3 regions of the Bradyrhizobium amphicarpaeae genome follow, and region 2 is predicted to be linked to each of the others. Evidence: predicted binding sites of a transcription regulator. Region 2 holds the regulator's gene; each other region holds the start of a gene.
The links. The regulator PhoB, encoded in region 2, activates phosphate uptake and scavenging genes when phosphate is short. The targets are predictions, from matches to a motif close to TGTCATNNANCTGTCAT.

Region 1: the regulator PhoB is predicted to act here: its motif matches at 1,203-1,219, upstream of phnF (phosphonate metabolism transcriptional regulator PhnF).
Region 3: the regulator PhoB is predicted to act here: its motif matches at 1,737-1,753, upstream of CIT40_RS14635 (DUF47 domain-containing protein).

Annotation. Positions count from the first base shown of each region.
Region 1 covers NZ_CP029426.2:6,579,518-6,582,791, reverse strand. Annotated here, with positions in the region: gene phnE (phosphonate ABC transporter, permease protein PhnE) at 1-307, shown strand, start outside; gene phnF (phosphonate metabolism transcriptional regulator PhnF) at 442-1,170, opposite strand; gene phnG (phosphonate C-P lyase system protein PhnG) at 1,289-1,753, shown strand; gene phnH (phosphonate C-P lyase system protein PhnH) at 1,758-2,366, shown strand; gene CIT40_RS30880 (carbon-phosphorus lyase complex subunit) at 2,370-3,274, shown strand, end outside.
Region 2 covers NZ_CP029426.2:6,735,046-6,738,319, reverse strand. Annotated here, with positions in the region: gene pstB (phosphate ABC transporter ATP-binding protein PstB) at 1-793, shown strand, start outside; gene phoU (phosphate signaling complex protein PhoU) at 805-1,521, shown strand; gene phoB (phosphate regulon transcriptional regulator PhoB) at 1,545-2,252, shown strand; gene CIT40_RS31635 (GcrA family cell cycle regulator) at 2,472-2,984, opposite strand.
Region 3 covers NZ_CP029426.2:3,188,645-3,191,918, forward strand. Annotated here, with positions in the region: gene CIT40_RS14625 (branched-chain amino acid ABC transporter permease) at 1-669, shown strand, start outside; gene CIT40_RS14630 (branched-chain amino acid ABC transporter permease) at 671-1,639, shown strand; gene CIT40_RS14635 (DUF47 domain-containing protein) at 1,796-2,440, shown strand; gene CIT40_RS14640 (inorganic phosphate transporter) at 2,452-3,274, shown strand, end outside.

The DNA.
Region 1 (3,274 bases), 160 kb from region 2:
GGTCGAAGGCATCCGTGCTTCAGGCGGCAGCGCGCTGCACGAGATCCGCTTCGGCCTGATGCCGCAGGTGTTGCCGGTGATCGCGGGCCAGGTGCTCTATTTCATCGAATCCAACACGCGCTCGGCCACCATCATCGGCATCGTCGGCGCCGGCGGCATTGGCCTCCAGCTCGCCGAGCAGATCCGCGTGCTGGAATGGCAGAAAGTGTCGTTCCTGATCCTGATGATCCTGGTCGCGGTCGCCGCGATTGACTTCATCTCGGGCAAGCTGCGGTTCGCGATTATCGGGCGCAGGGCGGTGGCCTAGTCGGTACTGCCGTAGGGTGGGCAAAGGCGCGTTAGCGCCGTGCCCACGAATTTTTTCCGACACGGTCAAAGTCGTGGGCACGCTTCGCTTTGCCCACCCTACGAGTCTCGCCTAGAAGGGGAGAGGGGAAGAACCTACGACTCCACCAAAAATTCCACCCGCTCCGCTGCGAACCGCGAGTGCTTGGTCATCAGCGGCTTGCCGTCGAGATCGTGGTCGGTCGCATCGACCACCAGGATCGGCCGCCCCAGCGCCAGATCGAGCCGGGCGGCGTCGGTGGCGTCGACGATGCCGGCGGTGATTCGGGTCGCGCCGCGGCGATAGTCGCGCACGCCGTAATGTTCCAGCAGCTTCGTCATCGAGCGCGTCGCCGCGAACACCGCGCCAGCGCCTGGAAACAATTCCGCCGACAGCCAGGTGGTGGAGACGCAGATCGGCGTACGATCGGCGAGGCGGATCGCCTCGATCCGCACCAGCGGCGCGCCGGTCTTCAAGCCCAGTTCGCGCGCCAGCTCGCGGGTCGCGACATCGTCGGTTGCCTCGATCAACTGCCCGCGCGGCTCGCGGCCGCCGGCGCCGACGATCTCGGAGAAGCGGGTGCGCGAGCGCAAGGGGTAGGCGAGCTTCTGCGCCTCGACATAGGTTCCGCTGCCGCGCTCGGCGCGCACCAGGCCGCGCTCGGCAAGGGCTGCCAGCGCGCGCCGCACGGTGTGGCGGTTGACGCGGTAGGTTTCGGCGATCTCCATCTCGCCCGGCAATTTGTCGCCGGCCGCGAAACGGCCGTCGGCGATGCCGCGCTCGATGCCGTCGGCAACGAGGCGCCATAGCGCGACGCCCGAGGAGGCGGTGTCCTGCATGCTCATGTCGCGGCAACCTACTCCAGAAATCACAGCTTTGTCACGAAACAGTCATGGCGCTCCCGTATGAAGTTGTCTATTATCATAGACAACTTCGATGCGGCAAGTTCGGTCGGAAAGTTCGGTGGATCAGGTGACCCAGCACAACAACCAGCAAGCCCAGCGCCAGGCCGCAATGGCCGTGCTGGCGCACGCGGAGGCGGGCGAGATCGCCGCCCGCCTCCGCGACTTCGTCCTGCCGGCCCATCAGGATCTGCGCGCGCCCGAAAACGGCCTCGTGATGCTGCGCGGCCGGGTCGGCGGCGACGGTTCGCCGTTCAATCTCGGCGAAGCCACGGTGTCGCGCGCCGCGGTGCGGCTGGCGAGCGGCGAGGTCGGGTTCGGCTATACGCTCGGGCGCGACGGCGAGAAGGCGCGGCTGATCGCGCTGTGCGACGCCCTGGTGCAGTCCCGGGATTTTGGCGCGGCGGTGGAGCGGGACGTTATCGCCCCGTTGCGTGAGCAGCTTATGACTGGCCGCAAGCAGGCGGCGGCGGAGACCGCCGCGACGAAGGTTGATTTCTACACCATGGTGCGCGGTGAGGGCTGAGATCATGACCACGATTGCGGAACTGCCGCCGGGTTTCGTCGACAAGGTGCTGTCGGCGCAATCGACCTTTCGCTCGGTGATGGATGCGATGGCGCGGCCGGGCTCGGTCCAGCGCATCGTGCCGGGGGCGGGGACGCCCGACAGGATGATGCGCGGCGCCGCCGCGATCGCACTGACGCTGTTCGACCACGACACGCCGATCTGGCTCGACGCGCGGATGGCGGAGAGGCCGGACGTGGTGAAATGGCTGAAATTCCACACCGGCGCGCCGGTGGTGCAGGATTCCTCGATTGCGAGTTTTGCGCTGATCAGCGACGGCGGTGCGCTGCCGCCGCTCGAACGCTTCGCGCTCGGCACCAGCGAATATCCGGACCGGTCCACCACATTGATCCTCCAGGTCGACAGCCTCGACGCGGGCCGCAGTTTCGAGCTGCGCGGCCCCGGCATCGACGGCGTCGCGATGCTCAACGCGTCGGTCAAGCCGTTCGATCTGTTCGAGCGCCTGCATGTCAACGAGGCGCTGTTTCCGCGCGGCATCGATGTGGTGCTGGTCGCCGATGACGCATTGGTCGCGATCCCTCGCACCACGCGCATCGTGAGCAAGGGAAGCTGAAGCATGTATGTCGCAGTCAAAGGCGGCGAGCGCGCCATCGAGAACGCCCATCGCCTGCTCGCAGACAAGCGGCGCGGCGACCAAAGCGTTCCGGAGGTCACGCTCGACCAGATTTCGGAGCAGCTCGGGCTCGCGGTGGACCGCGTCATGAGCGAGGGATCGCTCTATGACCGCGAGCTCGCGGCGCTGGCGATCAAGCAGGCGCGCGGCGACCTGATCGAGGCGATCTTTTTGGTTCGTGCCTTCCGCGCCACCTTGCCCCGTTTCGGTGCGAGCGAGCCAGTCGACACCGGTGCGATGCGGGTGCAGCGGCGGGTGTCCTCGACCTTCAAGGACATTCCGGGCGGCCAGATCCTCGGGCCGACCTTCGACTACACCCATCGCCTGCTCGATCCCGCGCTCGCGCAAGGATCTGTGCCGGAGGCGCCGGCAATGGCTGAGGCGTCGACGGCGCCGACGCCGCGGGTGACCGACATTCTGGGCCGCGATGGCTTGATCGAATCCTCGCCCCAGGCCGAGGACGGCGCCAGCGTCGGCGATCTCACCCGCGAGCCGCTGAATTTTCCGGCGGATCGCGATTTGCGGCTGCAAAACCTCGCGCGCGGCGACGAGGGCTTCCTGCTGGCGATGGGCTATTCCACCCAGCGGGGCTATGGCCGCAACCATCCTTTCGCCGGCGAGATCCGCTTCGGCGAGGTCGAGGTGGAATTCTTGGCGGAGGACGTCGGCTTCGCCGTGCCGCTCGGCTCGATCGAACTCACCGAGTGCCAGATGGTCAACCAGTTCAAGGGCTCGGCGACCGAAGCGCCGTGCTTCACCCGCGGCTATGGCCTCGCCTTCGGCCAGAGCGAGCGCAAGACCATGTCAATGGCGCTGGTCGACCGCGCGCTGCGCGCCCGCGAACTCGG
Region 2 (3,274 bases):
GTCCGGCGGCCTGCCGCAGGCGCCGGTGCTGCCCGAGGCGCCCGCCAAGGTGACGGTGCGCAACCTCAACTTCTATTACGGCGAGCACCACGCGCTGAAGAACATCAACCTGACGCTCGGCGCCAACCGCGTCACGGCGTTCATCGGCCCGTCGGGCTGCGGCAAGTCCACCCTGCTGCGCATCTTCAACCGGATGTACGACCTCTATCCGGGCCAGCGCGCCACCGGCCAGCTGATGCTGGACCAGACCAACATCCTCGACCCCAAGCTCGACCTCAATCTGCTGCGCGCCCGGGTCGGCATGGTGTTCCAGAAGCCGACGCCGTTCCCGATGACGATCTACGAGAACATCGCTTTCGGCATCCGCCTCTACGAGAAGATCTCGAAGTCCGAGATGGACGACCGCGTCGAGAAGGCGCTGCGCGGCGGCGCGCTGTGGAACGAGGTCAAGGACAAGCTCAACGCCTCCGGCCTGTCGCTCTCGGGCGGCCAGCAGCAGCGCCTGTGCATTGCCCGCACCGTCGCGGTGCGCCCCGAGGTGATCCTGTTCGACGAACCCTGCTCGGCGCTCGACCCGATCTCGACCGCCAAGGTCGAGGAGCTGATCCAGGAACTGTCCGAGAACTACACGATCGCGATCGTCACCCACAACATGCAGCAGGCCGCGCGCGTCTCCGACAAGACCGCCTTCATGTATCTCGGCGAGCTGATCGAGTTCGACGACACCAGCAAGATATTCACGTCGCCGACCGACCGGCGCACGCAGGACTACATCACCGGCCGGTTCGGCTGAGGAGACGGAACATGGGTACCGAACATACCGCAAAGGCCTTCGACACCGACCTCCAGGAGCTCACGCGCCTGGTCGCCGAGATGGGCGGCATCGCCGAGCGCATGATCGTCGATTCGGTCGATGCGCTGATCCGCCGCGACGTCGCGCTCGGCCAGCGCGTCGTCGCCATCGACGCCGATCTCGACGCGCTGCAGAAGCGCATCGAGGAACGCGCCGTGCTCACCATCGCCCGCCGCCAGCCGATGGCGGTGGATTTGCGCGAGATCGTCGGCGCGATGCGCGTCGCGACCGACCTCGAGCGGATCGGCGACCTCGCCAAGAACATGGGCAAGCGCGTGGCCGCGCTCGAGACCGACTTCCATCCGCTCAAACTGTTCCGCGGCCTCGAGCACATGACCGACCTCGTGCAGCAGCAGGTCAAGTCGGTGCTGGACGCCTATGCCGCGCACGATCTGCCGGCGGCGATGGCGGTGTGGAAGGGCGACGAGGAGGTCGACGCGATCTGCACCTCGCTGTTCCGCGAGCTCCTCACCTACATGATGGAGGATCCGCGCAACATCTCGTTCTGCATCCACCTCATGTTCTGCGCCAAGAACATCGAGCGGATCGGCGACCACGCCACCAACATCGCCGAGACCGTGTTCTACATGATCGAGGGCCAGGCGATCACCGACAAGCGGCCGAAGGGCGACATGACCACCTTCGCCACGACGATCCCGAATACCTGAAGACTTTAAGGAGCGACGACACCATGGGCGCACGCATTATGGTGGTTGAGGACGAGGAAGCTCTCACCGAGCTGCTTCGCTACAACCTCGAAGGCGACGGCTATGACGTCGAGACGGTCATGCGCGGCGACGACGCCGACACCCGCCTCAAGGAGCACATCCCCGATTTGATCGTGCTCGACTGGATGCTGCCGGGCCTGTCGGGCATCGAGCTGTGCCGGCGCCTGCGCACCCGGCCCGAGACCAAGCAGCTGCCGATCATCATGCTCACCGCGCGCGGCGAGGAGAGCGAGCGGGTGCGGGGCCTTGCGACCGGCGCCGACGACTACATCGTCAAGCCGTTCTCGGTGCCGGAGCTGTTGGCGCGCGTGAAGGGCCTGCTGCGGCGCGCCAGCCCCGAGCGGCTCGCGACCGTGCTGGCCTATGGCGACATCGAGCTCGACCGCGACAAGCGCCGCGTGGCGCGCTCGGGCCGGCCGATCGATCTCGGCCCGACCGAATATCGCCTGCTGGAATTCTTCCTGGAGCATCCCGGCCGCGTGTTCTCGCGCGAGCAGCTGCTCGACAGCGTCTGGGGCCGCGACATCTACATCGACGAGCGCACCGTCGACGTCCATATCGGCCGCCTGCGCAAGCTGCTCAATCTCGGCCGCGAGCAGGACCCGATCCGCACCGTCCGTGGCGCCGGCTACGCGCTGGACGATCGCTTCGCCAAGGCGGAGCAGGCGTAGGGGCTGCGTGCGTTGGGTTTGGCGGACTGCCGCCACACCCTCAGTGTCGTCCCTGCGAATGCAGGGACCCATAGCCACAGGGTGTGGTTTGTCGAAAATTCAGGAGTGATCGTCCCGCGCAATATCAGCGTCCGGGATTATGGGTCCCTGCGTTGGCAGGGACGACATCCGATGTGGTGAGCCGCCTTCGCGCGACGACCAAAAAGCGTGCTGATAATCCTACCGCGGTCCCGGCTTCGGTGCCGCACGGCGCCGGTCCGCCGCCGGCTGATACGCCACGCGCGAATGCTGGGCGCAATAGGGCAGGCCGGACAGCGCCTTGCCACCGCAGAAGAAGAAGTCCGGGCTGGAGGGATCGCCGACCGGCCAGTGGCAGGTCGCCTCGTTCAGCTCCAGCAGCGACAGCCGCTGGCTCATCGGCACCACGTTGTCGTAGGTGACCGGCTCGGCCTCCACCTCGACCTCGAAGGCCTGGGCCAGCGCGGTGTTGCCGCGCGCGACGGGGCGGGTCACCCGCATCATGTGCTGGGCGGGGCGCGCCTTGCGCGGCCGGGGCGCTGCCGAGGACGGGCTCTTGGCGCGGCCGGACAGACCGAGCCGGTGCACTTTGCCGATCACGGCATTGCGGGTCACATTGCCGAGCTCAGCTGCGATCTGGCTGGCCGAAAGTCCGGCCTCCCAGAGCTTTTTCAGCTGCTCGACGCGATCATCGGACCAGGTCAAAACCGTCATTGCACCCTTTCCCTCGTCGCGCGGCTGCCGTCCTGGCGCCCATGCGGCGATTGCTAAGCCTCGAAAAACCCGTGCCGCCAGAATCCCTTAAGGCTCGCCGGGCGCGACTGACGCCCGAACGTTTACGCCGGTACATGAGGACTCTTGAGATCAGAACCACTGCACGAGATGTCGTATCTGACAATTCAAACGCTACAATATGGCGTGACTCCCGCGCAAGAGTCCGCCGACTCGCTTCCACATGTTCCGTGGTGAAAACCCGCAAAATCGGCACCGCAAGACTACGGATT
Region 3 (3,274 bases), 3.5 Mb from region 2:
CTGATCGCCCCCGTGATCGTCGGCATCTTCGGCATGATCCTGGAGCGGACCATGCTGCAATGGCTGACCGGGCTCGACCATCTCTACGGCCTGCTCCTGACCTTCGGCATCGCACTGATCGTGCAGGGCGTGTTCCAGAACTATTTCGGCTCCTCCGGCCTGCCTTACGCCATTCCGGACCAGCTCAAGGGCGGCATGAATCTCGGCTTCATGTTCCTGCCCGTCTACCGCGGCTGGGTCGTCATCTTCTCGCTGGTGGTGTGCATCGCGACCTGGTTCCTGATCGAGAAGACGCGGCTCGGTGCTTACCTGCGCGCCGCCACTGAAAATCCGACGCTGGTCCGCGCTTTCGGCGTCAACGTGCCGCGCATGATCACGCTCACTTACGGCCTTGGCGTCGGCCTTGCCGCGCTCGCGGGCGTGCTCTCGGCGCCGATCAACCAGGTGCGGCCGCTGATGGGCGCCGACCTCATCATCGTGGTGTTCGCGGTGGTCGTGATCGGCGGCATGGGATCGATCATGGGCTCCATCATCACCGGCTTCGCGCTGGGGGTGATCGAGGGACTGACCAAGTACTTCTACCCCGAGGCCTCCAACACCGTCGTGTTCGTGCTGATGGTGCTGGTGCTCTTGGTGAAGCCAACGGGATTGACGGGAAGGGCAGCCTGATATGACAACCCTGACGGACGACACGCTGCCGGTGACCCCTCGCGCGATGCGCGACGAGATGATCGCTTTCGTACTGATGGCGCTGCTGCTGGCGTCGGTGCCATTCACGGGCGTCTACCCGTTCTTCGTGATGCAGGCGCTGTGCTTTGCGCTGCTCGCCTGCGCCTTCAATCTGCTGATCGGCTATGGCGGCCTGTTGTCGTTCGGGCACGCGATGTTCCTGGGAACCGCGGGCTATTGCTGCGCGCATGCGCTGAAAGTGTGGGCGTTGCCGCCCGAGCTCGGCATCCTCGTCGGCATCGCCGCGGCTTTCGTGCTCTCGCTGATCACCGGCTACATCTCGATCCGCCGTCAGGGCATCTATTTCTCGATGATCACGCTGGCGCTGTCGCAGCTGCTGTACTTCATCTACCTCCAGGCTCCATTCACTCACGGTGAGGACGGCATCCAGGGCATCCCGCAGGGACACATGTTCGGCGTCTTCGATCTGTCCAAGCCCACGGTGCTCTATTACGTCGTGCTGGTCGGGTTCCTCGCCGGCTTCCTGCTGATCTTCCGCATCATCAATTCGCCGTTCGGCGAGGTGCTGAAGGCGATCCGCGAGAACGAGCCGCGCGCGATTTCGCTCGGCTACCGGACCGACCAGTACAAGTTCCTGGCCTTCGTGCTGTCAGGGACGCTGGCCGGTTTTGCCGGTGCGCTGAAGGTGTTCGTGGCGCAGAACGCCTCGCTCACCGACGTGCATTGGTCGATGTCGGGCGAGGTCGTGCTGATGACGCTGGTCGGCGGCCTCGGAACCATCTTCGGCCCCGTGGTCGGTGCCTTCGCGATCATCGCCATGCAGCAATATCTCGCGGGCTTCGGCCAGTGGGTGACGGTGATCCAGGGCTCGATCTTCGTGATCTGCGTGCTCACGTTCCGCCGCGGCGTCATCGGCGAAATCGCGCATTACTTCCGGCGATCGCTCTAACTGGTTGATTCAAGAACGGTTTCCCGGCCATCTGAAAGCGGTGGATGATCCGGCTCCGCGGGCGTGAGATGACACGCGCGCGGATCGAAAATGGTCTATGACAGTTTCATGACGGTCCCACAGGGCCGGGCCATTTCCAACCGGTAGCCTACCCCCATGATGCGATGGTTTCGTGCTTTCCTGCCCAAGGAAGAGCGGTTCTTCGACCTGTTCGACCGGCATGCCCAGACGGTGATCCAGGGCTCCATCGCGCTCCAGGGCATGCTGAACGGAGGCGAGGAGACGCCGGTCTATTGCCAGCGCGTCAACCAGTTCGAGAATGATGCCGACAACATCACCCGAGAGGTGCTGACGGCGGTGCGCCGCACCTTCATCACCCCGTTCGACCGTGGCGACATCAAGAACCTGATCACGTCGATGGACGACGCCATCGACCAGATGCAGCAGACGGCCAAGGCGGTGATGCTGTTCGAGGTTCGCACCTTCGAGCCGCCGATGCGCGAGATCGGCGGGCTTCTGATCGAATGCGCCAATCTGGTCGGCCGCGCGCTGCCGCTGATGCAGTCGATCGGCCCGAACGTCGCCATGCTGACCGCGATCACGGAGGAACTGGGCAAGCTCGAGGGCCGCGTCGACGATCTCCACGACATCGGCCTGAAGGAGCTGTTTCTCAAGCACCGCGACGGCAATGCGATGGACTTCATCGTCGGCGTCGAGATTTACGACCACCTCGAAAAGGTGGCGGATCGCTTCGACGACGTCGCGAACGAGATCAACAGCATCGTCATCGAGCAAGTTTAGGACAGGCCGCTGTGGATGCCGCGTTGGGTCTTCCCGTCCTGGTCGGCTTGATCGCCGTCGCGCTGTTGTTCGACTTCCTGAACGGCCTGCACGACGCCGCCAATTCGATCGCGACCATCGTCTCGACCCGCGTGCTGCGGCCGCAATACGCCGTGTTCTGGGCCGCGTTCTTCAATTTCGTCGCCTTCATGGTGTTCGGCCTCCACGTCGCCCAGACCATTGGCACCGGCATCATCGATCCCGCGATCGTCGATGCCCAGGTGATCTTCGCCGCCCTGGTTGGTGCCATCGTCTGGAACCTCGTCACCTGGGCGCTTGGCATCCCGTCTTCCTCGTCCCACGCGTTGATCGGCGGGCTGTTCGGTGCGGGTGTGGCGAAAGCCGGGCTCTCCGCGGCGGTCTGGAGCGGATTGTCCAAGACCGTGATCGCAATCGTGCTGTCGCCGCTCGTCGGCTTCCTGCTCGCGATGGTGTTGGTTGCGATCGTGTCCTGGGCCTCGGTGCGCTCCACACCCTTTGCGGTCGATCGCGCCTTCCGCATCCTGCAATTCGCCTCCGCCTCGCTCTATTCGCTCGGTCATGGCGGCAATGATGCGCAGAAGACCATGGGCATCATCGCGGTGCTGCTCTATTCGCAGGGCCATCTCGGCGGCGAATTCTTCGTACCATTCTGGGTGGTGCTGTCCTGCCAGGCGGCGATGGCGATGGGCACGCTGATGGGGGGCTGGCGCATCGTCCGCACCATGGGCCTGCGCATCACCAAACTGACCCCGATGCAGGGCTTTTGCGCCGAGACCGGCGGGGCCGCGACCTTGTTCATGGCGACCTATCTCG